One region of the Variovorax sp. GW460-12-1-14-LB1 genome, then DNA from elsewhere that is predicted to be linked to it. Evidence: predicted binding sites of a transcription regulator. Region 1 holds the regulator's gene; each other region holds the start of a gene.
What was found. Region 1 encodes sigma-54, which starts transcription at its own class of promoters, with help from an activator protein. Its sites were predicted from a motif close to TGGCANGNAANCTGCTTT; they were not measured.
Positions count from the first base shown of each region.

Region 2: a site for sigma-54 is predicted at 3,873-3,890, ahead of hmpA (NO-inducible flavohemoprotein). Genes of this name have one in related genera too.
Region 3: a site for sigma-54 is predicted at 4,263-4,280, ahead of AC07Y4_RS18080 (ammonium transporter). Genes of this name have one in related genera too.
Region 4: a site for sigma-54 is predicted at 2,803-2,820, ahead of AC07Y4_RS18960 (nitrate regulatory protein). Genes of this name have one in related genera too.

Region 1 is NZ_JBWKYF010000055.1:16,638-23,899, reverse strand. Features, by position in the region: gene argS (arginine--tRNA ligase) at 1-120, shown strand, start outside; gene AC07Y4_RS23710 (SPOR domain-containing protein) at 135-899, shown strand; gene AC07Y4_RS23705 (thiol:disulfide interchange protein DsbA/DsbL) at 1,052-1,696, shown strand; gene lptA (lipopolysaccharide transport periplasmic protein LptA) at 1,819-2,538, shown strand; gene lptB (LPS export ABC transporter ATP-binding protein) at 2,535-3,329, shown strand; gene rpoN (RNA polymerase factor sigma-54) at 3,347-4,936, shown strand; gene AC07Y4_RS23685 (phospholipase D family protein) at 4,947-6,563, shown strand; gene AC07Y4_RS23680 (LysE family translocator) at 6,568-7,215, opposite strand; gene AC07Y4_RS23675 (YceI family protein) at 7,241-7,262, opposite strand, start outside.
Region 2 is NZ_JBWKYF010000063.1:9,204-16,465, forward strand. Features, by position in the region: gene AC07Y4_RS25150 (FUSC family protein) at 1-1,138, opposite strand, end outside; gene AC07Y4_RS25155 (MarR family winged helix-turn-helix transcriptional regulator) at 1,151-1,609, opposite strand; RNA gene rnpB (RNase P RNA component class A) at 1,769-2,137, opposite strand; gene norR (nitric oxide reductase transcriptional regulator NorR) at 2,197-3,789, opposite strand; gene hmpA (NO-inducible flavohemoprotein) at 3,925-5,109, shown strand; gene cysK (cysteine synthase A) at 5,225-6,145, shown strand; gene AC07Y4_RS25180 (NAD(P)/FAD-dependent oxidoreductase) at 6,219-7,262, shown strand, end outside.
Region 3 is NZ_JBWKYF010000034.1:514-7,775, reverse strand. Features, by position in the region: gene AC07Y4_RS18095 (pyridoxal phosphate-dependent aminotransferase) at 1-956, shown strand, start outside; gene AC07Y4_RS18090 (thiamine pyrophosphate-binding protein) at 986-2,659, shown strand; gene AC07Y4_RS18085 (hypothetical protein) at 2,667-2,969, opposite strand; gene AC07Y4_RS18080 (ammonium transporter) at 2,988-4,226, opposite strand; gene AC07Y4_RS18075 (sulfite exporter TauE/SafE family protein) at 4,646-5,404, shown strand; gene AC07Y4_RS18070 (tripartite tricarboxylate transporter permease) at 5,537-7,048, opposite strand; gene AC07Y4_RS18065 (tripartite tricarboxylate transporter TctB family protein) at 7,062-7,262, opposite strand, start outside.
Region 4 is NZ_JBWKYF010000036.1:52,312-59,573, reverse strand. Features, by position in the region: gene AC07Y4_RS18980 (branched-chain amino acid ABC transporter substrate-binding protein) at 1-309, opposite strand, end outside; gene AC07Y4_RS18975 (Hsp20/alpha crystallin family protein) at 437-805, shown strand; gene AC07Y4_RS18970 (alpha/beta hydrolase) at 996-1,754, shown strand; gene tsaD (tRNA (adenosine(37)-N6)-threonylcarbamoyltransferase complex transferase subunit TsaD) at 1,690-2,751, opposite strand; gene AC07Y4_RS18960 (nitrate regulatory protein) at 2,852-4,117, shown strand; gene AC07Y4_RS18955 (CmpA/NrtA family ABC transporter substrate-binding protein) at 4,437-5,684, shown strand; gene ntrB (nitrate ABC transporter permease) at 5,698-6,621, shown strand; gene AC07Y4_RS18945 (ABC transporter ATP-binding protein) at 6,618-7,262, shown strand, end outside.

The DNA of each region.
Region 1 (7,262 bases):
CGCATCCTGGTGGACGACGAGCCGGTCAAGCTGGCGCGTCTCGCACTCGTCGCAGCGGCCGCGCAGGTGCTGCACAATGGCCTCGCGATCCTCGGCGTCAGTGCGCCGAGCAAGATGTGAATCACCCTCTGAACATGAAGAAGACAAGCAGACAACGCGGCAACATCGTCATCGGGCTGATCATCGGCCTGGTGCTCGGTCTGGGCGTCGCCCTGGGCATCGCGGTCTACGTCACCAAGGTGCCGATCCCGTTCGTCAACAAGACGCAACGCGGCGGTGCCGAGCAGGACGAAGCCGAAGCCCGCAAGAACCGCGACTGGGATCCGAACGCGCCGCTGGCCGGCAAGGCCGGCGCGCCCAAGCCCGCCGCCACGCCGCCGGCCGCCACGGCCACCGGCCCGGTGAATCCGATCACCGGCGCGCCCGCCACCGTGGCGCCCGGCACGCCGCCCGTCGCCACCGCGCCGGTCACCGCCCCGGCCCCCGTGGTGGTGGCGCCCAAGCCGGCGCGCCCCGCGCCGGTGCCGGCCGAAGCCAACGCCCTGCCGCCGTCGAACGATCCGCTGGGCGACTTGGCCCGAGCCCGCGCAGGCGGCAGCACGACCACCGCGTCCGCCGCGCCGAGCCACACGGCCGCCGCGCCGTCGTCGTCGGGTGCCGACCCCTTCATGTACTTCGTGCAGGCTGGCGCCTTCCGCACCACCGACGACGCCGAGGCGCAGCGCGCCAAGCTGTCGCTCATGGGCGTCGAGGCCAAGGTCACCGAGCGCGAGCAGGCTGGTCGCACGGTCTACCGCGTGCGCGCAGGCCCGTTCAACAAGAAGGACGACGCCGACCGGCTCAAGGAACGGCTCGACGGCGGCGGTCTCGAATCGGCGCTGGTGCGCGTGCAGCGCTGACCGACGCTTTTCCTGAACAGCCTTTAAGCTCTCGCCCGCGCGGCATCTGCCGCACTCGTTTGTCAATTCCAGCGCCTCGGTCGCGCCGTCCACGGGGAACTCCCGGCGGCGCGCCGGCTCTGTACTGCGGTACCCACAGGAGAACCTTTTCCATGAAACGTCGTGACTTTTCGCTGGCCGCCACTTCGATCGGGCTGCTTTCGCTGGCTGCCGTTCCGGCACACGCCCAGCGCGCCCCCAAGGCCGGCACCGATTTCCTCGTGCTCGACAAGCGCGTGCCCGTCGATGCACCCGTCGGCAAGGTCGAGGTGGTCGAGTTCTTCTCGTACAACTGCCCGCATTGCAATGACTTCGAGCCCTCGCTCGAAGCCTGGGTCAAGGCAGCCCCGAAGGAAGTGGCCTTCCGCCGCATCCCGGTGCCCTTCGTGGGCAACGACGTCGAAGCCAAGCAGCGCCTGTACTTCACGCTCGAAGCCATGGGCAAGCTCGACGAGTACCACCCGAAGGTGTTCGCCGCCATCCACGCGCAGCGCCAGAACCTGAACGGCGACGCCAACATCCAGGCCTGGGCCGAGCGTGCCGGCCTCGACGGCGCCAAGTTCAAGGAAGCCTTTGCGTCCTTCGGCGTGGCCAGCAAGGCCCGCCGCGCGGCGCAACAGACCGAGGCCTACAAGGTCGCCGGCGTGCCGGCCCTGGCCGTGGCGGGCCGCTGGTATGTCGACGGCGAAACCGCCGGCAGCATGTCCAAGGTGCTGCAGGTCGCGACCTTCCTCATCGGCGAAGCCAAGAAGGGCTGACCGACCCGGCGACCTGGTTCTTCGGTCGAATGCAAGGCCCGCTTCGGCGGGCTTTTTCATTGGCGGCGGTGGGCAATTGCCATCCCACGCATACAATGTTTCAGAGCAAGTTTCGTGCCTTTATGACATTGCCCTCCATCCCCACATTCCCCACCCTTCGTCGCCTCGGCCGCCTGGCTTTCGGCGCGCTGTTGCTGGCCGGCGCCGCCTCGGGCGCCCTGGCCGAAACCGCCGACCGCACCAAGCCGATGAACATCGAGTCCGACTCGATGCGCTACGACGACCTGAAACAGACCAGCGTGTTCACCGGCAACGTGCTGGTCACGAAGGGCACGATCATCATCCGCGGCGCGCGGCTGGACGTGCGCCAGGACGCCGAGGGCTACCAGTACGGCGTGGTCACGGCGGCGCCCGGCAAGCTGGCCTATTACAAGCAGAAGCGCAACGCCGGCGACGAGTGGATCGAGGGCGAGTCGGAAGTCATCGAGTACGACAGCCGCGCCGACAACGTCAAGTTCATCCGCCGCGCCGTCATGCGCCGGCTGATCGGCGCCACGGCCAACGACGAGAGCAGCGGCGCGCTGATCGTCTACGACCAGAGCAACGACACCTACACCGTCAACGGCTCCCTCGTGCCGCCGAACGCCGGCGTCTCGGCGGGCGGCGGCGGCCGCGTCAAGGCCATCCTCACGCCGAAGGCCACGCCGGCCCCGGCGGCGCCCGGCTCCGCACCCGCGGCCGGCGGCAAGAAGCCCGCGGCCCCGGCACCCACCCCCGCGCCCGGCGCCGGGCTGCGCCCGAGCACCACGCTGGGCGGCACCGAAGGGGAAGGGCGCAAGTGATCGAAACCGCAGGAACCCAGACCGCCGACGGCATTCCGGGCAGCCGCCTCGTGGCGCGCGGCCTCAAGAAGAGCTACGGCAGCCGCACGGTCGTGAAAGACGTCTCGCTCGATGTGCAAAAAGGCGAGGTCGTCGGACTGCTCGGCCCCAACGGCGCGGGCAAGACCACCTCGTTCTACATGATCGTCGGGCTGGTGCGCGCCGACGCCGGCGAGATCACCATCGACGGCGAGCCCATCGCCCACATGCCCATTCACCGCCGCGCGCGCATGGGCCTGAGCTACCTGCCGCAGGAAGCCTCGATCTTCCGCAAGCTCACGGTCGAGGAAAACGTGCGTGCCGTGCTCGAGCTGCAGCGCGAGCCCGACGCCAACGGCCGCATGATGCCGCTGACCAAGCAGCACACCGAAGAGCGCCTGGCCGACCTGCTGGCCGACCTGCGCGTGGACCACCTGCGCGATTCGCCCGCGCTCGCGCTGTCGGGCGGCGAGCGCCGCCGCGTCGAGATCGCGCGCGCACTGGCCACGCAGCCGCGCTTCATCCTGCTGGACGAGCCCTTCGCCGGCATCGACCCGATCGCGGTGATCGAGATCCAGCGGATCATCAGTTTCCTGAAAGAGCGCGGCATCGGCGTGCTCATCACCGACCACAACGTGCGTGAAACGCTGGGCATCTGCGATCACGCGTTCATCATCAGCGACGGGCACGTGCTGGCACAAGGCACACCCTCGGAGATCGTCGACAACGCCGAGGTACGCAGGGTGTACCTCGGCGAGCACTTCCGCATGTAAGGGAGGGTCGGGTCTCCATGAAGCAAGGGCTGTCCCTTCGCGTCTCGCAGCATCTGGCGCTGACGCCACAGCTGCAGCAGTCCATTCGCCTGCTCCAGCTCTCCACGCTCGAACTGAGCCAGGAAGTGGAGCAGATGCTGGACGAGAACCCGTTCCTCGAACGCACCGCGGAAGAAGCGGCGCGCGAGGAGTTCGGGCTGGACACGGCCGATGCGCCGGTGCCGCGCGACGACGCGGGCGAGGGGGAGGCCGAGTTCACGCCGTCCGCCGCCAGCACTTCCTCCACGTCCAGCGACACCACCTCCTCGACCCCCGACACCGACGGCCCCGCCGCCGAGATCGCTGAGCGCGAGCCCGACTGGGAAGGCGACGGCACCGTCGACATGGCGCCCGACGACAGCGAGTGGGGCAGCGACGCACCCGCGCGCCAGAACAACCTGGGCGACGACGAGCGTGCCGATGCCACCGAACTCGCGCGCAGCCAGGAGTCGCTGCAGTCCTTCCTGCACCGCCAGGCGCTGAGCCTGCGGCTCAATGAAAACGACTGCGCCGCGCTGCGCTTCCTGATCGAGTCGCTCAACGACGACGGCTACCTCGAAGACTCGCTGCCCGCGCTGGCCTCGGGCCTGGCGGGCGACGACAACGACCAGTTCGACGACCTCGTGCACCACTTCCAGGTGGCGCTGGGCCTGCTGCAGAGCCTGGAGCCGGTCGGCGTCGGTGCGCGCGACCTGGGCGAATGCCTGAGCATCCAGCTGAAGGCGCTCGCCAGCGAAGACGAGACCGAGGCCGAAGCGCTCATCCGCAAGACCGCCATCGCGATCTGCAAGCAGCCGATGGAGCTGCTCGCGCGGCGCGACTTCAAGCGCCTGGCCACGCTCACGCGCACCAACGAAGAGCTGGTGCGCTCGGCGCTGCAAGTCATTGCGCGGCTCGAACCCAAGCCAGGGCGCCGCTTTGTCGACGTCGAGCGCAACATCGTCATTCCCGACGTGATCGTGACCAAGACCGGGCGCGGCACGAACGTGAAGTTCCGCGTCATGCTGAACCCCGAGGTCATGCCGCGCCTGCGCGTGCACGACATCTACGCCGGGGCGCTCAAGTCGCACAAGGGCGAGGGCAGCCAGGCGCTGTCGCAGCGGCTGCAGGAGGCGCGCTGGTTCATCAAGAACATCCAGCAGCGCTTCGACACCATCCTGCGCGTGAGCAACGCCATCGTCGAGCGCCAGAAGAGCTACTTCGTGCACGGCGAGCTGGCCATGCGCCCGCTGGTGCTGCGCGAGATCGCCGACGAGCTGGGCCTGCACGAGTCGACCATCTCGCGCGTGACCACCGCCAAGTACATGGCCACGCCCTTCGGCACGGTCGAGCTCAAGTACTTCTTCGGCTCGGCGCTGGGCACCGAGACCGGCGGCAACGCGTCGAGCACCGCGGTGCGCGCGCTGATCAAGCAGTTCGTGAGTTCGGAAAGCATCAAGAAGCCGCTGTCCGACAGCCAGATTTCCGAGATGCTGAAAGAGCAGGGCATCGAGTGCGCGCGCCGCACCGTCGCCAAGTACCGCGAGGCCTTGCGCATCGCACCGGCCAACCTGCGCAAAGCCCTGTAGAAAGCCCACGATGACCCGTCGCCTGCTGTCGCGCTGGGGGCATTGGGTCTTCGCCCTCGTGGCTGCATCGCTGTTCGCCGGCTGTGCCACCTTGCCCGACGAGGCACCGCGCCCGCCCACCAAGGCCATCGCCGTCTCGGCCGACACCGCGCTCGGCAAGATCGCGCTGGCCTCGCAGCCCGACCCCGACCTCAGCGGCTTTCGCCTGATGCCCGGCGGCGATTTCGCCTTCGACACGCGGCTGCAGCTGGCGCGCCGCGCGCAGCGCACGCTCGACGTGCAGTACTACCAGATCGAGAACGACGAGACCGGCCGCTACCTGCTGCGCACCCTGCGCGATGCGGCGCAACGCGGCGTGCGCGTGCGCCTGTTGATGGACGACCTGTACACCTCCGGCGAAGACGAGCTGCTGCTCGGCCTGGCCGCCACGCCGAACGTGGAGCTGCGCCTGTTCAACCCGTTCCCGGCCGGGCGCGGCAGCCTGCTCAAGCGCTTCACCGCGTCGCTGTTCGACTTCAGCCGCGTCAACCGCCGCATGCACAACAAGCTCTTCATCGCCGACGGCGCGATGGCGGTGGCGGGCGGGCGCAACATCGGCAACCAGTACTTCCGCCGCACCACCGGCCCGAACTTCATCGACCTCGACACCTTCGTCACGGGCGCGCTGATCCCGCGACTGGGCGTGCTGTTCGACCAGTACTGGAACAGCCCGCATGTGCGCCCGATCGGCGCGGTCGTGCACACCGACCTGCCGCGCGAAGAGCTGCAGCGCCGTTTCGACGCCGCCACCGGCCCCGACACCACGCCGCCGCCGCCCAGGCCTGCGCCCAACGACCTGCTCGGCTACAGCCCCGTGGCCGACGACCTCGACGCCGGCAAGCTCGGCCTGATCTGGACCACCGCCGAGGCTTATGCCGATTCACCCGACCGCGTGATCGGCAAGACCGCGTCGTATGGCGGCGTGCCGCTGCTCGACGTGGACAGCGTGCGCTACAACGTGGTCGAGCAGATGCGCCGCGCGCGCAGCGAGGTGACGCTGGTGTCGCCCTACCTGATTCCGGGCGCGTCGGGGCTGGAGGTGATGCGCGAGATCCGCGGGCGCAACGTGAAGATCAGCGTGGTCACGAATTCGCTCGCTGCCACCGACGAACCGCTGGTGCACACCGCCTACCGCCGCTACCGCGCCGACATGCTGGCGCTGGGCGCCGAGCTGCACGAGCTGAGTTCCGCGCGCACGCGGCGCAGCGTGCGGCTGGGTTTGTTCGGCACGTCGGTGGGGCGGCTGCATGCCAAGTCGGCGGTGATCGACCAGCGCATCCTGTTCGTCGGCTCGATGAATTTCGATCCGCGCTCCGAGATCCACAACACCGAGATCGGCCTGTTCATCCGCAGCCCCGAGATGGCGCAGCAGACCCTGAAGCTGCTCGACGTGCTCAAGCAGCAGGGCGCCTACCGGCTGCGTTTTGCCGAAGGCGCCGATGCGGGCGCAGTCGGCTCGCGGCGCATCGAATGGGTCAGCGAGGAAGGCGGCAAGACCACCGTGCTGCACGAAGAACCCGACTCGGGCTTCTGGGACCGCACCATGCTCGAGTTGCTGGCGCCGCTCACGCCCGAGAGCCTGCTCTAGGGCCTCAGGTGCCGCGCACCGCCGACCACACCAGCCGCAAGCCCAGCAGGCCCATCACGCCGCCGGCCGCGCGGTCGATCCAGGTCTTGTAGCGCAGGTAGGCCGCGCGCGGCGCGGCCGAGGACAGCGCCAGCGCAACGATCGCGTACCAGCCCGTCTCGATGCAGAAGATCACGGCCGGCACGGCGAGCGCGAGCACCAGCGGCACCTCGCGCGGCAGGAAGGCCGCGAAGATGCTCGCGTACACCACCGCCGTCTTCGGGTTGCTGATCTGCGTGGCCAGGCCGAGCAGGAAGGTGCGTCCGCTGCGGCCTTGCTGGCGCGGCGAGGCGAGGGTGTCGGGCGTCACCGCGAGCGGCTGCCGCGCGCCGCGCCAGATGCGAAAGCCCAGGTAGATCAGGTAGGCACCGCCGAAGGCCTTGATCGCGAGGTACAGCGCCGGTACCGCGAGGAACGCCGCCTGCAGCCCGGCCAGCGCCGCGATGGAGAACGCCAGCCCGCCGGCGCCCATGCCCAGCGCCGCCGCGAGCCCGTCGCTGCGCGAGGCCACGGCCGTGCGCGCCACCATCACGAAGCTCGGGCCCGGGCTCATCGCGCCCACGGCCATGGCGCCGGCGATGCCGAGCAGGGACAGGAAGTGGGCGTCGGTCATGAGTGGGCTCCGGTGGGGGATGGGTTCATTGCACGTTCACGGCTTCG
Region 2 (7,262 bases), on a different contig from region 1:
GCGCTGACAGCAGCGCCATGCCGTGGTCGCGGTGCATCGCGCGCTGGCCCAGCGCGGCCGTGCGGCGCAACGGCGCGCCGCCCTTGAGGCCTTCGTCGATGTCGCGGCGCAGCCGAGCGCAGGCGGTCCAGCCGTCGACCAGTTCTTCGAGCCGGCCTGCGAGGCCGATGCGCAGTGCGCGGGCCCAGGGCGTGAACCCCACGTCCTGCGCGCTGCCCAGCGCACCGATCGCCTGGCGCAGCGCCTGCAGGCGTGCAGAGGCGTCGACGGCCGGGTCGCTCTCGTCGCGCAGCCATTGCGCGGCCAGCGCCAGCACGGCGGTGACGTCGGGCGCGAGGCGGCCTTCGGCTTGCGCCAGCGCCTGCAGCCGGTCTTCGACGGCCGACAGCGCGGGCGTGAGCGCCGCCACGCGGTCCTGCATGGCGCGAATCGCGCCGGCGGTCCAGCGCAGGTGCGTGGTGTCGAAGGGCACGTGGGTCGAAAGAAGGCGCAGCTGCGTGATATCGCCGGCGAGGCGGCGGCGGTCGTCGTCCAGGCGCTTGGGGTCGGCGTCCTTGGGGGTGCTGCGGTCGCCGGGCTGGAACAGGTCGCCGATCCACTGGCGCGCGTCTTTCAGCGTGCGGTCGAGCAGGCCCAGCACGGTGGGCGCGAGCCCCGCGGGCAGCACGAGGCTGTGGACCAGCGTGGCGCAGAAGATGCCCAGGCCGATCTCTTCCACGCGCGCCACGGCAGTGTCGAACAGCACGAGCGGCGTCTGCACCGACGGAAAGCCGATCAGCGCCGCCGTGTAGCCCGCGAGCATGAAGACGTACGAGCGCGGCGTGCGGTCGAGCAGCGACACATACAGGCACAGCCCGACCCACAGCGCGAGCACCAGCGTGAGCAGCTCGGGCGCGTTGGACAGCGCGGGCACCATGAGCACGGTGGCGACGCTGCCGATGAGCGTGCCGCAGAAGCGGAACACCGCCTTGGAGCGCACGGCGCCGGCCAGCGGGTGGGCGACGACGTAGGTGGTCATGAGCGCCCAGAACGGGCGCGGCAGGCCGGCGCGGCTGGCCAGGTACATCGCCAGCATCGCGGCGGCGAAGCTCTTGACGGAAAAGAGAACTTCCGCGCGGGTGAAGCGCGGCAGCGCCATCGACATCGCCATTTACTGGCCGCGCCCTTCCTGCTGCAGGCTCTGCATGCCGGCGGCACTGCGGCCGAGCTTGGCCTCGAGCGCGCCGAAGACGCGCAAGGTGGCGGCGATGTCCTCGTCGGGAATGCCTTCGAACAGCGCGGCGCGCATCTGGCGCAGCGCGGCCTCGATGGGCTCGCAGACGGCGCGGCCGGCGGGCGTGAGGTGCAGCGTCTTGGCGCGGCGGTCGGCGGGGTCTTCGCGACGCTCGACGAAACCGGCCTCGACCAGTTGGTCGAGCGAGCGCACCAGCGACGGCCCTTCGATGCCCAGCGCCTCGGCCACCGTGCCCTGCCGAACGCCGTCTTCCATGCGCCCGAGCACCACGACCGGCCAGGCCAGCGTCTGCGACAGGCCCACGTGCGCCACCGCCTTGTCGGCCGCCGCGCGGTAACCGCGCTGGAGCACCGACAGCGAGGTGCCGAGCCGCATCAGCGCGTGTTCGCGCAACGGGGAGATGGGTTCGGTATCGGCCACGGCGTTATCAATTAGTTAGCTTGCTAACAATTGTACGGGTTTCTACCGAGTCTTGCACGCGACCGTGCACGTCGTCAGCGCGCGGCCCAGGGAAAAGGGGGAAGGGAAAGAAAAGTGTGAAGCTCGCCGATAAGCCGGATTCTGTGCACCGAGGCCCTCTTGCGAAGACCCCGGCGTGACCGCCATTACTCTGGGCCGTTTGTCGCCAAACGGCTCGATGCCACCTACCCGCCAGCTCAGCGGAACCACCTCAATACTGGCCTACTTGGTGTTGCTGCGCGCAGAGATTGCCCGTTTCACCCGAACTGAATCGGCTCGTCTCTGTTGCTCTGATCCTCACCTCACGGTGGAGAGTCGTTAACTCCTGCGCTGTCCTGTGCAGTCCGGACGTTCCTCCAGTGCGATCTTTCGACCCGATGCTGTTGCCCGAAGGCAGAGCATCGTCCCTTTCGGGCTTGCACCAGCGGCGGTCTGGCGTGCTTCACCGCTCGATTATCGCCCGCCCCATCAATGACCCTTCAGGCGGTGTCGCGCGCCGGCCGTCAGCCGGGCGTTTCGCTGTCCCCGGCCTGCACCAGGCCCAGCTTGCGCAGGGTTCGATGGAAGTTGCTGCGGTCGATGCCGGCCTCGCGCGCGGCGCTGGCCACGCGGCCGCCGTGGCGGGCCAGCAGTTCCGACAGCCAGGCCCGCTGGAAGGCCTCGGTCGCCTCGCGCAGCGTGCCGCCAGCGATGGCAGGCCCCGCGTGTTCGTTCGCCGGGGCCTGCACGGGCGCTGCCACCGCGCCTCCCACGGCGGCGGCGCTGTCCAGCGCCAGGTGATGCGGTTCGATGGCCGTCCAGCGCGAGCCGCGCGGCTGTTCCCTGAACGCCCGCAGCGAAGCGCGGCTGATCACGTGCTCGAGCTCGCGCACATTGCCCGGCCAGCCGTGCGCCAGCATGGCGGCCTTCGACGCCGGCGAGAGCCGCAGATTGCGCGCGCCCAGCCGGTGCTGGTTCTCCTCGAGAAAGCTGCCGGCCAGCACGAGCACGTCGCGCCCCCGTTCGCGCAGCGGCGCAACCACGAGCGGATAGACCGACAGCCGGTGGTACAGGTCGGCGCGAAAGCGCCCCTGCGCGATCGCCGCGGGCAGGTCGCGGTTGGTGGCCGCGATCACGCGCACGTCGACCTTGCGCATGCGGTCGCTGCCGGGGCGCTGCACCTCGCCGCTTTGCAGCACGCGCAGCAGCTTGGCCTGCACGCTCAGCGGCAGTTCGCCGACCTCGTCGAGAAAGAGCGTGCCGCCATCGGCGATCTCGAACTTGCCGTCGCGGTCCTGCACGGCGCCGGTGAACGCGCCGCGCTTGTGGCCGAAGAGTTCGCTGTCGGCCAGCGACTCGGGCAGCGCCGCGCAGTTGACCTGCACCAGCGGCTGCTCGCTGCGGCGCGAGCGCGCGTGCAGGCGCTGCGCGACCAGGTCCTTGCCCACGCCGGTTTCGCCGAGCAGCAGCACCGTGAGGTCGGACACGGCGACGGTGTCGATCTCGTGGCACAGCTGCTTCATCGCCGGGCTGCTGCCCAGCAGCTCGCGCGGCGCGCCACGCCCCGCCCGCAGCGCCTGCGCGACGGCCTGCTCGCGCATCGCGCGCGCCTGCATTTCGCGGATCGTGTGGGCGGCCTCGATGCCGGTTTCGACGAGGGCGATCAGTGCCTCCATCTGCGCCGGGCCCACGGCGTCGAAGGCGTGCGGCTCCAGGGCGTCCAGCGTGAGCAGGCCCCAGACGGCGCCGCGCAGGCGCAGCGGCGCGCCCATGCAGTCGTGCACGGGCAGGATGCCCGGCTGGCCGGCGACGAGGCCGTCGTACGGGTCGGGCAGGCTGCTGTCGTGGGCGAAGCGCAGGCCCCGTTCGCTGTCGAGCAGGCGCGCGAAACGCGGATGGGCGGCGACGGGAAACTGGCGCCCGAGGGTTTCGTCGCTCAGGCCGTCGACCGCGACGGGCTTCAACACGTCGACGTCGAGCTGCAGCAGCGCGGCGGCGTCGCAGCGGACCAGGCCGCGCGCGGCGGCGAGCAGCGACCGGTAGCGGGCGGCCTCGGCTTCGGGCTCGGGCTCGGGTGGTGAGGCCTCGGTGGTCGAATCGACACGCAATGTGGTCATAAGTACAACGCTGAAGTTGTTGTGAATTTGACCACGCCTGATAAATCCCCAATGGCGTCAAGCACTTGCAGAGGCCTTCCGGCTGGCACGGATCGTGAGATGACCAACGCATCTCAACCGAAGGACCGCCAGACCATGAATCCGCAAACCATCGCCATCGTCAAGTCCACCGTGCCCGCGCTCCAGGCCCACGGCGAGGCCATCACCAGCCACTTCTACAAGATCATGTTCGAGGGCCATCCGCAGGTGAAGGCCTTCTTCAACGAGGCGCACCAGGCGGCCGGCACGCAGGCGCGCGCGCTGGCGGGTGCGGTCATCGCCTATGGCGCGCACATCGACCGGCTCGAAGCGATCGCCGGCGCCCTGCCCCGCATCATCCAGAAGCACGCCGCGCTGGGCGTGCTGCCGGAGCACTACCCGATCGTCGGCCACTACCTGCTGCGCGCCGTGAAGGAGGTGCTCGGCGATGCCGCGACCGACGAGGTGATCGCCGCGTGGGGCGAGGCCTACGAATCGCTGGCGGGCCTGCTCATCGCCGCGGAAGAAGCCGTCTACAGCGCCAACGCGGCGCAACCCGGCGGGTGGCGCGGCACGCGCGAATTCCGCGTGGCGCGGCGCGAAGACGAAAGCGAAGTCATCGCCTCGTTCTACCTGGAGCCCGTGGACGACGGCGCGCTGCTGGCCTTCTCGCCGGGGCAGTACCTCACGCTGGTGCTGGAGATCGACGGCCAGCCGGTGCGACGCAACTACTCGCTGTCCGACGCGCCGGGCAAGCCGTGGTACCGCATCAGCGTGAAGAAGGAAGAAGGCGGTCGCGCCTCGAACTGGCTGCACGAGGCCGCCGCGGTCGGCACGCGGCTGCAGGTGCAGGCGCCGTGCGGCGACTTCGTGCTGCAGCCCGCGGGCGAACAGGCACGTCCCCTCGTGCTGGTGACGGGCGGCGTGGGCATCACGCCTGCGATGAGCATGCTCGAATCGGTGGCCCACACGGGCCGGCCGGTGCACTTCGTCCATGCGGCGCGGCACGGCGGTGCGCACGCCTTCCGCGCCCGCGTCGACGCACTCGCGCAGCGGCATGCGAACGTGAAGCCGCTGTATGTCTACGACGCGCCGCGCGACACCGACACGCCGCATGCGACCGGCTTCGTCACCCGCGAGCTGCTGGCCGGGCTGCTGCCGGAAGACCGCGATGTCGACCTGTACTTTCTCGGACCGAAGCCCTTCATGCAGGCGGTGTATGCGAACGGGCTGGCGCTCGGCGTGCCGAAGCAGCAGCTTCGCTACGAGTTCTTCGGGCCGCTCGAAGCCCTGGAGGCCTGAACCGCAACGGCCTGCCATCCCCTCGTGCTGAAACGGTCGCGGGCCGGGTGCAACCCGGCCCAGGGGGCGCCACAATGCGCGCTGACCATCCGACCCTCGCACCCAAGGAGATTCCATGAAGGCCCAGAACATCCTCCAGACCATCGGCAACACGCCGCACATCCGCATCAACCGCCTGTTCGGCCATGCGAAGCAGCAGGTCTGGATCAAGTCGGAGCGCGCCAACCCCGGCGGCTCGATCAAGGACCGTATCGCGCTGTCGATGGTGGAAGACGCCGAGAAGAGCGGCGCGCTGAAACCCGGCGGCACCATCGTCGAGCCCACCTCGGGCAACACCGGCATCGGCCTGGCGATGGTCGCGGCCGTCAAGGGCTACAAGCTGATCCTGGTGATGCCCGACAGCATGTCGGTGGAGCGCCGCCGCCTGATGCTGGCCTACGGCGCCACCTTCGACCTCACGCCGCGCGCCAACGGCATGAAGGGCTCCATCGCCCGCGCCGAGGAAATCGTGGCCGGCACGCCGGGCGCGTGGATGCCGCAGCAGTTCAACAACCCCGCCAACGTCGACGTGCACGTGCGCACCACGGCCGAAGAGATCGCGGCCGACTTTCCCGAGGGCATCGACGTGCTCATCACCGGCGTGGGCACGGGCGGCCACATCACCGGCGTGGCGAAGGTGCTGAAGAAGAAGTGGCCCAAGCTGCAGGTGTTCGCGGTGGAGCCCGTGGCCTCGCCCGTGATCTCGGGCGGCGCGCCGGCGCCCCACCCCATCCAGGGCATCGGCGCGGGCTTCATTCCGAAGAACCTGGACACCTCGCTGCTGGACGGCGTGCTGCAGGTCGACGCCGAACCGGCGCGCGAAATGGCACGCCGCTGCGCGGTCGAGGAAGGCATCCTGGTCGGCATCTCGTCGGGCGCGACGCTCGCGGCCATCGCGCAGAAGCTGCCCTCGCTGGCGCCCGATGCGGTGGTGCTGGGCTTCAACTACGACACGGGCGAGCGCTACCTCTCCGTCGAAGGCTTCCTGCCCGCCTGACCCAGCTACAAGTTTCATAGCGCCCCGGGCGCTTAAAATCGTCGGTCTGCTTGATAACCACAAGCCCCACGACATGCTGCGAATCTCCGAACTCAAACTCCCGCTCGACCACGCCCCAGAGGCGCTGGCCACCCTGATCGCCCGGACGCTCGACGTTCCGACCGAAGCGATCGCCTCCCACACCGTCTACAAGCGCAGCTTCGACGCCCGCAAGGTCGACCTGCTCACGGTCTACATCTGCGACGTGCAGCTGGCCGACGCCGCGCTCGAAGCCGCGCTGCTGGCCAAGCACGCCAGCCACCCGCACATCCAGCCCGCGCCCGACATGCGCTACACGCCGCCGGGCCAGGCGCCCGCGGACGCCACGCGCCCCGTGGTGATCGGCTTCGGCCCCTGCGGCATCTTCGCGGCGCTGATGCTCGCGAAGATGGGTTTCAAGCCCATCGTGCTCGAACGCGGCAAGACCGTGCGCCAGCGCACCCGCGACACCTGGGGCCTGTGGCGCAAGAGCGTGCTCAACCCCGAGTCGAACGTGCAGTTCGGCGAAGGCGGCGCCGGCACCTTCTCGGACGGCAAGCTCTACAGCCAGATCAAGGACCCGCGCTTCCTCGGCCGCAAGGTGATGGAAGAGTTCGTGAAGGCCGGCGCGCCGCCCGAAATCTTGTACGTCGCGCACCCGCACATCGGCACCTTCAAGCTGGTGAAGGTGGTGGAGAACATCCGCGAGCAGATCGTCGCGCTCGGCGGCGAGATCCGCTTCGAGCAGCGCGTGACCGACGTGCACATCGAAGACGGCCACCTGCGCGGCCTGACGGTGCTCGACCAGACGACGGGCCAGAGCAGCGAACTGCGCGCCGACCACGTCGTGATGGCGCTGGGCCACAGCTCGCGCGACACCTTCGAGATGCTGCACGCACGCGGCGTGCACATCGAGGCCAAGCCCTTCTCCATCGGCTTTCGCGTCGAGCATCCGCAGGGCCTCATCGACCGCGCCCGCTGGGGCCGCCACGCGGGCCATCCGCTGCTCGGTGCGGCCGACTACAAGCTGGTGCATCACGCCAGCAACGGCCGCTCGGTCTACAGCTTCTGCATGTGCCCCGGCGGCACCGTGGTCGCG
Region 3 (7,262 bases), on a different contig from region 1:
GCGACAACGCGCTGGACTTCGCACTTGACGAGATCAGCGTGAGCGCGGGCGCCAAGCAGGTGATCTTCAATGCACTGATGGCGAGCCTGAACCCGGGCGACGAAGTGATCCTGCCTGCGCCGTACTGGACCTCGTACGCGGACATCGTGCAGATCTGCGGCGGCGTGCCGGTGTCGGTGGCGTGCGGCGAGGAGAACGGCTTTCGCCTGACCGCGACGCAGCTGCAGGCGGTCATCACGCCGCGCACGCGCTGGCTGTTTCTCAACTCGCCATCGAACCCGAGCGGCGCGGCCTACAGCGCGGCGCAGCTGAAGCCGATCACCGACGTGCTGCTCGATCACCCCCACGTCTGGGTGCTGGCGGACGACATCTACGAACACATCCTTTACGACGGCCTCGCGTTCGCAACGCCGGTGGCCGTGGAGCCGCGGCTGCGCGAACGCACGTTGACGGTGAACGGTGTGTCAAAGGCCTACGCGATGACCGGCTGGCGCGTCGGCTACGGCGCCGGGCCGCGCGCGTTGATCGCGGCCATGGCCGTGGTGCAGAGCCAGTCGACCTCGTGCCCGTCGTCCGTGAGCCAGGCCGCGGCGATCGAGGCGCTCACCGGCCCGCAGGGCATCGTGGCCGAGCGCTGCGCATCCTTTCAACAGCGCCGCGATGTCGTCGTGGCCGCGCTCAACCGCACGCCAAGCCTGCATTGCCGCGTGCCCGAGGGCGCCTTCTACACCTTCGCAAGTTGCGCCGGCGTGCTCGGCAAGCGCACGGCCAGCGGCGCGCTGCTGCAGACCGACAGCGACTTCTGCCGCTACCTGCTGCAGGATTTCGAGGTGGCGGTGGTGCCGGGCAGCGTCTTCGGGCTCGCACCGTATTTCCGCATCTCGTATGCGACGTCGATGGCGCAACTCGAAGAGGCGTGCGCGCGCATCGCCGCCGCCTGCGCCGCGCTCTCCTGACCTCTCCTCTTCATTCCACTGGAACCCTCATGACTTCCTCCCGCACCGGCGGCCAGATCCTGGTCGACCAGCTCATCACCCATGGCGTCCAGCAGCTCTTCTGCGTGCCCGGCGAAAGCTTCCTGGCCGTGCTCGACGCGCTGCACGACGCATCGATCGACGTGACGGTGTGTCGGCAGGAAGGCGGCGCGACGATGATGGCCGAGGCGCAGGGCAAGCTCACGGGCCAGCCCGGCATCTGCTTCGTCACGCGCGGCCCCGGCGCCACCAATGCGGCGGCGGGCGTGCACATCGCGCACCAGGACTCGACGCCGCTGCTGCTGTTCGTCGGCCAGGTCGCGCGCGATGCGATGGGCCGCGAAGCCTTCCAGGAGCTGGACTACAGCGCGGTCTTCGGCACGATGGCCAAGTGGGTGGTGCAGATCGACGACCCGGCGCGCGTGCCCGAACTGGTGTCGCGCGCCTTCCATGTCGCGACCTCGGGTCGGCCCGGCCCAGTGGTGATCGCGCTGCCCGAAGACATGCTCACCGAAGCCGCCGTGGTGGCCGATGCGCTGCCGTATGCCGTCACCGAAACGCATCCGGGCGCAGCGCAGATCGCCGAGCTGCAGCAGCGCCTGTCGCAGGCGCAGCGGCCCGTCGTCATCCTGGGCGGCAGCCGCTGGTCCGAAGCCGCGACGCAGCAGTTCGCGCAGTTCGCCGAGGCGTATTTGCTGCCCGTGTACTGCTCGTTCCGTCGCCAGATGCTGATGTCCGCCGAGCACCCCTGCTACGCGGGCGACCTGGGGCTCGGCGCCAACCCGCGCATGCTGGCGCGCATCCGCGATGCGGACCTCGTGCTGCTGGTCGGCGGGCGCTTGTCGGAAGTGCCGTCGCAAGGCTATGAGCTGTTCGCGATCCCGCAGCCGAAGCAGGCGCTGGTGCACGTGCACGCCGATGCCGACGAGCTCGGCAAGCTCTACCGCCCGACACAGGGCATCCACGCCACGCCGCAGGCGTTCGCCGAAGCGGTGTCCGCATTGCGTCCGGCGTCACCGCCCGTGTGGCAGGCCGAGACGAAGACGGCGCGCGAAGACTTCCTGCGCTGGAGCGACCCGGCCGCGATCCGCATTCCCGGCCCGCTGCAGATGGGCGAGGTCATGCAGCACCTGCGCGAGGTGCTGCCGGCCGACACCATCTTCTGCAACGGCGCGGGCAACTTCGCGACCTGGGTGCATCGCTTCTGGCCGTTCCGCGCGTTCGCGAGCCAGCTCGCGCCGACCAGCGGTTCGATGGGTTACGGCCTGCCGGCCGGCGTCGGCGCCAAGCGCCTGTGGCCCGAGCGCGAGGTGGTCGTGTTCGCGGGCGACGGCGATTTCATGATGCACGGCCAGGAGTTCGCCACTGCCGTGCAATACGGTCTGCCGATCCTCGTGGTGCTGCTGGACAACGGCATGTACGGCACGATCCGCATGCACCAGGAAAAGCACTACCCCGGCCGCATCAGCGCCACGCAGCTGAAGAACCCCGACTTCCGCGGCTACGCCGAGGTGTTCGGCGGGCACGGCGAGCGCGTGACCACGACGGAAGAATTCGGCCCCGCACTGGCGCGTGCGCGCGCCAGCGGCAAGCCGGCGATCCTGCATTGCCTGCTGGACCCGGAGGCGATCACGCCCGCGAGCACGCTGGAATCGATCCGCAAGGCGGCGCTGGCGGCGAACTGAGGCGTCGTCAGCGCAGCCCGCCGACGTAGCGCGGCGGCGGCGTGGGCGGCAGGCCGTCGGGCTGGCGCGCCGCCAGGCGCGCGGCGCGGGCCAGCGGTTCCATGGCCTGCTCCAGCCGCGTGGCGAGCTGGTCGAGTTCGTCGTCCTTGGTCTCGGCGGCGTGCTGGCGCGTCATGCGCACGATCTCGGCGGCGTACTCGGCGTTGGTGGCCATCCATTCGGTGTCGGTCACGCGCCCGTGCTTTCGCCGCAGTGCCACGTGAAGGCGTGCTGCAAGCGCGATGCGTTCGCTTTCGGACATGGATGGCATGGCGTCTCCCTCGGGTGGTCAGGCTCCCAGGTGTTCACGATGCTGAGCAAGATCAAGGCCCACCAGTTCGCTCTCGGGGTCGACGCGCAATCCGACCAGCACATGCACCAGGAACAGCACGATGGCCGTGCCCGCCGCGCTGTAGATCGCCACGCTGGCGACCGCGATCGCCTGTGTCAGCACATTGCCCGCCGCGCCCGAGATGCGCGGGTCGGCGAACACGCCGGTGAGCAGCGCGCCCACGATGCCGCCGATGCCGTGCACGCCGAACACGTCGAGCGAGTCGTCCGCACCGAGCAGGTGCTTCAGGCCCGTGGCGCCCCAGTAGCAGGCCAGCCCGGCGATGGCGCCGATGGCCAGCGCCGACAGCGGCGTGACGAAGCCGGCCGCCGGCGTGATCGCCACCAGCCCGGCCACGAGGCCGGAGCACAGGCCCAAGAGCGAGGGGCTGCGGCGCACGATCCATTCGCCGACCATCCAACTCATGGCGCCGGCCGCCGCCGCGATGTGCGTCACCAGCATGGCCAGGCCCGCCCGCCCGTCGGCCGCCACCGCCGAGCCCGCATTGAAGCCGAACCAGCCCACCCACAGCAGGCCCGCGCCCGTCATGGTGAGCGCCAGGCTGTAGGGCTCGAAGGCCTCGCGCCCGTAGCCCCGGCGCGGCCCGAGCGCATAGGCGCACACCAGCCCCGCGATGCCCGCGTTGACGTGCACCACCGAGCCGCCCGCGAAGTCGAGCGCGCCCATCTGCGCGAGCCAGCCGCCCGGCTCCCACACCCAGTGCGCGACCGGTGCGTACACGAGCACGCTCCACAGCAGCGCGAACCACAGCAGCGCCGAGAAGCGCATGCGCTCGACAAAAGCGCCGAGCACCAGCGCGGTGGTGATGATCGCGAAGCTCAGCTGGAACATGGCGTAGACCGATTCCGGCACGTTCGGCGCCACGTGGCTCACGGCCACCTGGCCGGCCTCCTTCAGGTACTCGAAACCTGAAAAACCGATGCGCGAGAGCTTGCCCAGCCAGGGCCAGCCGGGGGTGAAGGCCAGCGAGTAGCCGAGCGCGAACCAGGTCAGCGAGACCACCGCGGCGATCGCCACCACCCCGGCCATGGTGGCCAGCACGTTCTTGCGTCGCACCATGCCGGCATAGAAGAGCGCGATGCCGGGCAGCGTCATCAGCAGCACCAGCGCGGTCGAGGTCATCATCCAGGCGGTGTCGGCCGCGTTCAGGGAGGCTTGGGGTGCCAGCAGGGCCATGACCGTTTCTTCTTGGAGTGGTGGACAAGAGGCCTGTGTGCACGAGTCATGCCATCTTGTTAACTGACTGAAACACTTTGGTTTCCCAACCGGAGGGTCGAAGTAACACGAAGCGGGTAATTCCTAATGCACCGGGGGGGTGCGCGCTTGCACAATCTGCGCACTCGCGACGGGCCCTGCTCGTACTGCCGAGGGTCCGAGGAGACAAGCTTCCGATCGATCAACAAGAACATTCTTCAAAGGCTCCGTACGAGATGCCTGTCTGATATTTGAAAAGCGCCGCTGGTCGGCGCTTTTTTTTGCCTGTTCGCGGCGCGGACGCGGGCGCTTTCCTCCAAGCCAAACAAGCCTCCTGGCCAGCCGGTACCGGCCACCACAGCTATCGTTTCGATAGCGATTCCGGTGAGACAATCGCCCGCATGGAAATGCTGGTGGTCACGGGCGCCTCACTGCTCGCGGGTTTTATCGATGCGATCGTGGGCGGCGGCGGGTTGATCCTGGTGCCGGCCCTTTTTGCGGTGTTCCCGGGCGCGCCGCCGGCCACGCTGCTGGGCACCAACAAGAGCGCGTCGATCTGGGGCACCGCGGCCTCGGCGGCCCAGTTCAGCCAGCGCGTGCAGATGCGCTGGAGCGCCATGTGGCCGGCCGCGCTGCTGGGTTTCGGCGGCTCGATGCTCGGCGCCTGGACCGTCACGGTCTTTCCGGGCGACTTCCTGCGCCGGGCGCTGCCGGTCATCCTGCTGGGCGTGCTGATCTACACGCTGGCGCGCAAGGACATGGGCCGGCTGCACGCGCCGCGCTTCAGCGGCCGTGCCGAGACGCTGGCGGCCAGCACCATCGGCCTGACCATCGGTTTCTACGACGGCTTCTTCGGGCCGGGCACGGGCAGCTTCCTGGTGTTCCTGTTCGTGCGCTGGATGGGCTACGACTTCCTCAACGCCTCGGCCTCGGCCAAGGTCATCAACACCCTGACCAACGCCGCCGCGCTGATCCTGCTGGCCGCCAAGGGCCACGTCTGGTGGCACTACGGGCTGGTGATGGCCGTGGCCAACGTGGCCGGCAGCCTGGTCGGTACGCGCGTGGCGCTGAAGCACGGGGCGGGTTTCGTGCGGATCGTGTTCATCGTGGTGGTGAGTGCGTTGATCCTGAAGACGGCCTACGACGCGTTCCTGAAATAAAAAAGCCCCTGGAGCAACAGGCTCGCCCCCAGTCTTCGCGCACTTCGTGTCGCTTCGCCAACCCCCTACCGGGGGCAACACCAGCGGCCCGGCAAAGCCGGTTCCGCGGTGTTCCTGGAAGGAGCCTCCAGCTCAATCCTCAACGAAGGCTTCTTCGCGCTTCGCTTTGATCGCGGGCAACAGCACGATGGCCAGCAGCAAGGCTGCAGCGATCAGCAGGCCCGCCGACAGCGGCCGCGTGACGAACACGCTCCACGCACCGCGCGACAGCAGCAGCGCGCGCCGCAGGTTCTCTTCCATCATCGGCCCGAGGATGAAGCCCAGCAGCAGCGGGGCCGGCTCGGTGCGCAGCTTCAGGAACAGGTAGCCGATGAAGCCGAAGATCGCGACCATCCACACGTCGAAGGTGTTGTTGTTGGTCGAGTACACGCCGATCGCGCAGAACAGCACGATGGCGGGGAACAGGAACTTGTAAGGCACCGTCAGCAGCTTGATCCACATGCCGATCAGCGGCAGGTTCAGGATGATCAGCATCGCGTTGCCGATCCACATCGAGGCGATCAGGCCCCAGAAGAGCTCGGGGTTGCTGGTCATCACCTGCGGGCCCGGCTGGATGTTGTGGATCGTCATCGCGCCCACCATCAGCGCCATCACGGCGTTGGGCGGGATGCCCAGCGTCAGCAGCGGAATGAAGGAGGTCTGCGCGCCGGCGTTGTTGGCCGACTCGGGCGAGGCCACGCCGCGGATGTTGCCCTTGCCGAAGGGCACTTCGCCCGGGCGCATCTTGATCTTCTTCTCCAGCGCATAGGCCGCGAAGGCCGCCAGCAGCGCACCGCCGCCGGGCAGGATGCCCAGGGCCGAGCCCAGCGCCGTGCCGCGCAGCACGGCGGGCGTCATGCGCTTGAAGTCCTCCTTGGTGGGCCACAGGCCCTTCACCTTGTGCGTGAACACCTCGCGCTCGTCATCGGGCTGCGAGAGGTTGCCGATGATTTCGCCGTAGCCGAACACGCCCATGGCGATCACCACGAAGCCGATGCCGTCGGTGAGCTCTGGGATGTCGAAGCTGAAGCGCGCGACGCCCGAATTCACGTCGGTGCCCACGATGCCCAGCAGCAGGCCCAGCACGATCATCGCCACCGCCTTGAGCAGCGAGCCCGAGGCCAGCACGACCGCGCCGATCAGGCCCAGCACCATCAGCGAGAAGTACTCGGCCGGGCCGAACTTGAAGGCCAGCTCGGTCAGCGGCGGCGCGAAGGCGGCCAGGATCAAGGTGCCGACGCAGCCCGCGAAGAACGAGCCCAGGCCGGCCGCGGCCAGTGCGGGGCCTGCGCGGCCCTGCCTTGCCATCTGGTAGCCGTCGATGCAGGTGACCACCGAGGACGACTCCCCGGGCAGGTTCACCAGGATGGCCGTGGTCGAGCCGCCGTACTGGGCGCCGTAGTAGATGCCGGCCAGCATGATCAGCGCCGACACGGGCGGCAGCGCGTAGGTGGCGGGCAGCAGCATCGCGATCGTCGCGACCGGGCCGATGCCCGGCAGCACGCCGATCAGCGTGCCCAGGATGCAGCCGACCAGGCAGTACAGCAGGTTGGTGAGGGTGAAGGCGACGCCGAAGCCGGTCGCCAGGTTGTGGAACAGTTCCATGGCGGTGTGCTCCTCAACCCGAAATGAACGTGGGCCAGACCTGGATCTGCAGCTTGAGCGCCCAGATGAAGGCCACATAGCTGCCGGCTGCCAGGATGGTCGCCAGCACCAGCACGTCGCGCAGCTTGAAGTGCTCGCCGGCCATGCTCGAGATGATGGTCAGCGCGTAGATCGCGATGATCATGCCCATCGCCGGCAGCCCGACGCTGGGCAG
Region 4 (7,262 bases), on a different contig from region 1:
CATGGCCGCGCGCAGCGCCGACAGCGCTTCTTCGTTCTGGCCCTTGCTGTCGTAGCGGTCCAGTTGCAGCGGCCGCGCGCCGCCCGGCAGCTTCACGCCGCCGCGCGCGTTCACGCGCTCCACGGCCCACTGCAGGTTGCGGAACACGGCCTCGCCGGTGTTGGCGAAGGGGCCGCTCATGCTCTCGATGAGCGCCAGCCGGATCGGCGCGGGTTGCGGGGCCTGGGCCAGGCCGGCGAACGGGGTCGCGCATAGCGCCGCCGCTGCGAATTTCAAGGCCTGGCGGCGCCAAATAAAGGGGGTTTTCATTGTCTTGAAACGCGTGCCGATGCGCCTAGATGAGGTGTCAAGCGGCACTCACGATGGAAAGGCCGCGCAGTGTAAGGGACACACATTCCATGTCCCCATTGTGTTCATTCACCCAGGAGTTTTCGCCATGTTCTTCACCCCCACCCACCGCGCGCATTTCGCTCCCCGTGCCCACGACCGCGCTTTCGAGCGCTTCGTGAACGAGGCTTTTGCCGGCGCCCGCCGCTCGCCCCTGGTCGAGCAGGACGACAAGAGCTGGACCCTGTCGCTGGACGTGCCCGGCCTGTCGCGTGAAGACCTGTCGGTGGCCATCGAAGGTGCCGTGGTCCGCATCGAAAGCAAGGCCGAAGCCAAGCGCCAGATCAAGCTCGCCTACGAGCTGCCGCAAGCCATCGACCTGGCCACCAGCGAAGCCAAGCTGGAGAACGGCGTGCTGACCCTCAAGCTCGGCAAGCTGGTGCCGGCAAGCCAGGTTTCGAACTTGCAGATCAACTAGTCCCGGCGATGCCCCCACGAAGAAAATGTTAGTGACAGCTTGTTTTGACTTTAAACAAGCGCCGTATTCACAATAGTGCCGGATAACGTCACATGATGTGACGATTTATTAGTACTTTCTTCTTCGTGGGCATCTCGTAAACGCATCGAGTTCCCGGGCGGTGCGGACAGCGGGTGTGCCTCAAGGCACCATGAAAACGCACCTGCAGTCAGCCAATGACAACGAACGGTCCGACACGCTCCTGATCTTCCTGCCAGGGGCCTACCTCAAACCCGAAGAGTTCGAGCGCGAGGGTTTCATCAGCGCCGTGCGCGAGCGGCACCTCGCAGCCGACGCACTGCTGGTCGATGCGGACGTCTCCTACTACTACGACCAGACCCTCAGCGAGCGGCTGCATGCCGACGTCATCGAGCCGCAGCGCGCCAAGGGCTACACCTCGATCTGGCTGGTCGGCATTTCCATCGGCGGGTTCGGCGCGCTGATCCACGAACTGGCACGGCCGGGCTCGGTGGATGGCATCGTGGCGCTGGCGCCCTACCTCGGGCGCCGCGTGCTCGGCGCGGAAATCAAGAAGGCCGGCGGCCTGCGCGCCTGGCAGGCGCCCACCGGGCCGCAGCCCGACGAGGAACCCGACCGCAAGCTCTGGCCCTTCTTCCAGCAGTACCTGGCGCCGAAGCCCTCCCAGGACCTGCCGCCGCTGTACCTGGGCTTCGGCCTGGCCGACCGCTTCGCCAGCAACCACAAGCTGCTGGCCGACGCCCTGCCCCCGGGGCGCGTGTTCACGACCGAAGGCGGCCACGACTGGCCCGAGTGGCGCCAGCTCTGGCGCAACGTGCTCGACGTGCTGCCGCTGCCCTCGCTGGGGCGCGCACGGCCGCAGCCGGCTACGCGGTTTCCGGCAGCGGCGTCTCGGGCGTCATCAGCGATGCCATCGGCCATCGCGGCTTGACGTCGAAGGCGTAGCGCTCCGAGGCCTGCGACAGGCCTGATTGCAGCCGCATCGCCGCCGCCATGGCGATCATGGCGCCGTTGTCCGTGCACAAGTGCAGCTCGGGGTAGTGCACGCGCACCTTGCGCTTGGCGCAGGCCGCGTTCAGCTGCTCGCGCAGGTTCCTGTTGGCCCCCACGCCGCCGGCCACCACCAGCCGCTTCAGGCCGGTCTGGTCCAGCGCCGCGAGCGACTTCTTCAGCAGCACTTCGACGATCGCCGCCTGCGTGGAGGCGGCCAGGTCGGCCTTGCGCGCCTCGAGCTGGTCGCCGAGCTTCTTGGCCTGCGTGAGCACGGCCGTCTTCAGGCCGGCAAACGAAAAGTCGAGATCACCGCTGTGCAGCAGCGGGCGGGGCAGCTTGAAGGCCGCGGCGTCGCCCTCTTCGGCCAGCTTCGCGAGCCAGGGGCCGCCGGGGTACGGCAGGCCCATGAGCTTGGCGCTCTTGTCGAAGGCCTCGCCCGCCGCGTCGTCGATGGTTTCGCCGAGCAGTTCGTAGCGGCCCACGCCGTCGACCCGCATCAGCTGCGTGTGACCACCCGACACCAGCAGCGCCACGAACGGGAATTCGGGCGGGTCGGCGCTCAGGAACGGCGACAGCAGATGCCCTTCGAGGTGATGCACCGCCAGCACCGGCTTGCCCAGCGCCACGCCGAGCGCGCACGCCACGCCCGCGCCCACGAGCAGCGCGCCGGCCAGGCCCGGGCCGCGCGTGTAGGCCACCACGTCGATCTCGGTCAGCGAGCGCCCGGCCTCGGCCATGACGGCTTCGGTGAGCGGCAGCACGCGGCGGATGTGGTCGCGGCTGGCCAGCTCGGGCACCACGCCGCCGTAGGCCTGGTGCATGGCGATCTGGCTGTGCAGCGCGTGCGAACGCAGCAGCGGCAGCGCGTCGCCGTGCGACTCGACCAGCGCCACGCCGGTCTCGTCGCAGGATGATTCGATTCCCAACAAGAGCATGGCGCCGAGTGTAGGGGCCGCCCGCCGGCGGCGCCCGCGAAGGGGCAAGCAAGGCACGGAAGTTGCACGAGCGGAAGGCGCCCCTTCCGCGCCCCCACGAATGACTTCCGGCCTGAGCTTCCTGATCGCCGCGCGCCGATGCGAGATCGACGCGCTGGACCAGCTCGCGCGCACCAGCGAGCTGGTCGGCGCCATCGGGCGGCTCGTGCATGCGCTGCAGCGCGAGCGCGGCATGTCGAACGTGTTCCTGGCCTCGCACGGCGGGCGCTTTGCCGACCAGCGCGGCCCGCAGATCGCCGAATGCCTGGCGCTCGAGCAGCAGGTGCGCGCCGGCTTCGACCGGCTCGAGGCCGAGCACCACCGCGCGGTGGGCGCCGGCCATGGCGCGCGCCTGTTCAGCCGCATCGCCTGGGTGCTGCCCGGCCTGGACGCCCTGCCCGCGCTGCGCCGGCGCATCGACGCGCTCGAACTCCAGCCGGCGCAGGCCGTGGCCGCCTTCGCCAAGCTGGTGGCCGGCCTGCTGGCGGTGGTGTTCGAGGCGGCCGACGGCGCCACCGACCCCGAAATCTCGCGCCTGCTGGTGGCGATGTTCAACTTCATGCAGGGCAAGGAGTTCGCCGGCCAGGAGCGGGCCTTCGGCGCCGCCGCGCTCGCGCTGGGCCGGGGCGACGACGCGCAGCGCCAGCAGTGGCGCCACCTCATCGAGTCGCAGGAGCGCTGCTTCCAGGTGTTCATCGATTTCTCGGGCGACGCGGTGCGCACGCTGTGGCACGACAGCCAGTCGGACGCCGTGCTCGCCGAACTCGAGCGCCTGCGCCGCAAGGGCGCCACCTCGGTGCCGGCCGACGCGCTGCTGAGCCAGGCCTGGTTCGACTGCTGCACGCGGCGCATCGACGCCATGCAGACGGTCGAGAACCGCCTCTCGGCCGACCTGCGCGCGCTGTGCGACCACAAGACCGCCCAGGCGCGCAGCGAGCTGGCGGCCTACCGGCAGCTGCTCGGCACGCTGGCCCCGCAGGCCGGCGGCGCGCTGTTCTTCGACGATGCCCAGCAGGCACAGGACGCCACGCCCGCGCAGCTCGGGCGCCACCTCGAACGCTCGGTGCTCGACATGGTCCAGGAACAGTCGCAGCGCCTGCAGGCCATGAGCGACGAGCTCGACACCGTGCGCGCCTCGCTCAACGAACGCAAGATCGTCGAGCGCGCCAAGGGCCTGCTGATGGCGCACCGCCGCCTGAGCGAGGCCGAGGCGCACAAGATGCTGCGCCAGACCGCCATGAACCAGAAGCGCCGCCTCGTCGACGTGGCCGAGTCGATGCTGGCCATGGCCGACTACCTGCCGCTCGAGCCTGCACCGCGACGCTGACCCGGGCGCTTGGATTGGTGCAGCGCACAACAGTTGTGCGTCGCCCGGGTTAGCAAGCCAGCAGGAACTTTCCCCTGCACCGGCGCGCCCTGCCAGCTATCTTTTCCATAGCTCCCAACGGCGGGTTCGAGCTGGCACGTCGCTTGCGTAGTCCTTGGCACGGGACCGCAAGGTCTCAAAGGCAGGTTGCACCCAACGGCGGGTGCGGCCCACCGAACCGGACAAAGGCGTCCCCATCCCGCAAGGGCTCGTTCACGAGCAGCCCCTGCGCGGTGCGGACGCCTTTTCGTTTTTGTCTTTCACTTCTGGAGCCCCGCCCATGTCCGATCTGCTGCTGAAAACCAAACTGAGCCGGCGCCGCGTGCTGCAGGCCGCCGCCCTCGGCGCCGTGGGCATCGACCCCGCGCTGCGCGCCGCCGTCTGGGCCCAGGGCTCGGACAAGCCCGAGAAGGAAGAAGTGAAGATCGGCTTCATCCCGCTGACCGATTGCGCCAGCGTGGTGATGGCTTCGGTGCTGGGCATCGACAAGAAGTACGGCGTGAAGATCGTGCCGAGCAAGGAAGCCAGCTGGGCCGGCGTGCGCGACAAGCTCGTGAACGGCGACCTCGACATGGCGCACGTGCTCTACGGCCTCGTGTACGGCATGCACCTGGGCGTGAGCGGCCCGAAGAAGGACATGGCCGTGCTCATGACCCTGAACAACAACGGCCAGGCCATCACGCTGTCGAAGAAACTGGCCGACAAGGGCGCGGTCGATGCGGCCTCGCTCGCCAAGCTCATCGCCAAGGAAAAGGGCGAATACACCTTCGCCCACACCTTCCCCACCGGCACGCACGCCATGTGGCTCTACTACTGGCTCGCCTCGGCCGGCATCGATCCGTTCAAGGACGTGAAGAACATCACCGTGCCGCCTCCGCAGATGGTGGCCAACATGCGCGTGGGCAACATGGACGGCTACTGCGTGGGCGAGCCCTGGGGCCAGCGCGCGATCATGGACGGCATCGGCTTCACCGGCATCACCACCCAGGACATCTGGAAGGACCACCCCGAGAAGGTGCTGGGCTGCACCGCGGAGTTCACGAAGAAGTACCCGAACACCGCGCGCGCCGTCACGGCCGCGATCCTCGAGGCCGGCAAGTGGATCGACACCGGCCTGCAGAACAAGAACAAGATGGCCGAAACCATTGCTGACAAGAGCTACGTCAACACCAGCGTGGACGCCATCAACCAGCGCATCCTGGGCCGCTACACCAACGGCCTGGGCAAGAGCTGGGACGACCCCAACCACATGAAGTTCTACAACGGCGGCGCCGTGAACTTCCCGTACCTGTCGGACGGCATGTGGTTCCTCACGCAGCACAAGCGCTGGGGGCTCTTGAAGGAGCACCCCGACTACCTGAAGGTGGCCACCGAGATCAACCGCATCGACATCTACAAGCAGGCCGCCGCCGCCACGCAGACGCCCGTGCCCAAGGACGTGCTGCGCACCAGCAAGCTCTTCGACGGCACCGTCTGGGACGGCAAGGACCCGAAGAAGTACGCCGAGTCTTTCAAGCTCCATGTCTGAGGAGAAACGCACCATGGTCAGCGCTGTCTTCCATTCCCCGCTCGACGCCGTGGCCTCGCAGGTCACCGCGCCCGTGGTGTCCAGGCCCCTGGCACCCGCCCCCGCTGCGGCCGTTGCTCCGGCAGCGCCTGCGCCCCGCACCCGCACGCCCCTGGACCTGCGCGCCTTCTGGATGCGCGTGCTCCCGCCGTTCCTGGGCTTCGGCCTGCTGGTGCTCGTGTGGGAGATCGTGGCCATGAAGAGCACCACCGGCTTTCCCTCGCCGCTGGCCACCTGGCAGCAGGCGCTCACGGTGTTCAGCGATCCGTTCTACAGCAAGGGGCCGAACGACCAGGGCGTGGGCTGGAACGTGCTGTCGTCGCTGCAGCGCGTGGCGCTGGGCTTCGGCCTCGCCGCAGCGGTCGGCATTCCGGCCGGCTTCGCCATCGGGCGCTTCGAGTTCCTCTCGCGCATGTTCAACCCGCTGATCAGCCTGCTGCGCCCGGTGTCGCCGCTGGCGTGGCTGCCCATCGGCCTGCTGGTGTTCAAGGGCGCCAACCCGGCCGCGATCTGGACCATCTTCATCTGCTCGATCTGGCCGATGGTCATCAACACCGCCGTGGGCGTGCAGCGCGTGCCCAGCGACTACATGAACGTGGCCAAGGTGCTCAACCTCAGCGAATGGAAGATCCTCACCAAGATCCTCTTTCCGGCCGTGCTGCCCTACATGCTCACGGGCGTGCGCCTGGCCGTGGGCACCGCGTGGCTGGTGATCGTCGCGGCCGAGATGCTCACGGGCGGCGTGGGCATCGGCTTCTGGGTGTGGGACGAGTGGAACAACCTCAACGTCGCCAACATCATCATCGCGATCTTCGTGATCGGCATCGTCGGCCTGGTGCTGGAGTTCGCGCTCATCAAGCTCGCCACCGCATTCACGTTCGAAGAGGTGAAGTCATGAACGACGACAGCAAGTACATCGAGATCCATGGCGTCGAGCAGGCGTTCAAGACCCCCAAGGGCCGCTTCGTCGCGCTGCGCGACGTGAACCTGAACGTGGCCAAGGGCGAGTTCGTCACGCTCATCGGCCACTCGGGCTGCGGCAAGTCGACGCTGCTGAACCTCATCGCCGGACTGACCACGCCCACGCAGGGCGTGCTGCTGTGCGCCAACAAGGAGATCAAGGGCCCGGGCCCCGAGCGCGCCGTGGTGTTCCAGAACCACTCGCTGCTGCCCTGGCTCACCTGCTTCGAGAACGTGTACCTCGCGGTCGAGCGCGTGTTCGCGGCCACCGAGAACAAGGCGCAGCTGCGCGAGCGCACCGACGCGGCGCTCGCGCTGGTGGGCCTCACGCCCGCCGCGCAGAAGCGCCCCGGCGAAATCTCGGGCGGCATGAAGCAGCGCGTGGGCATCGCGCGGGCGCTGTCGATGGAGCCCAAGGTGCTGCTGATGGACGAGCCCTTCGGCGCACTCGACGCCCTCACCCGCGCCAAGCTGCAGGACGAGCTGCTCGCCATCGTGCAGAAGACGCGCAGCACGGTCGTCATGGTCACGCACGACGTCGACGAAGCCGTGCTGCTGAGCGACCGCATCGTGATGCTC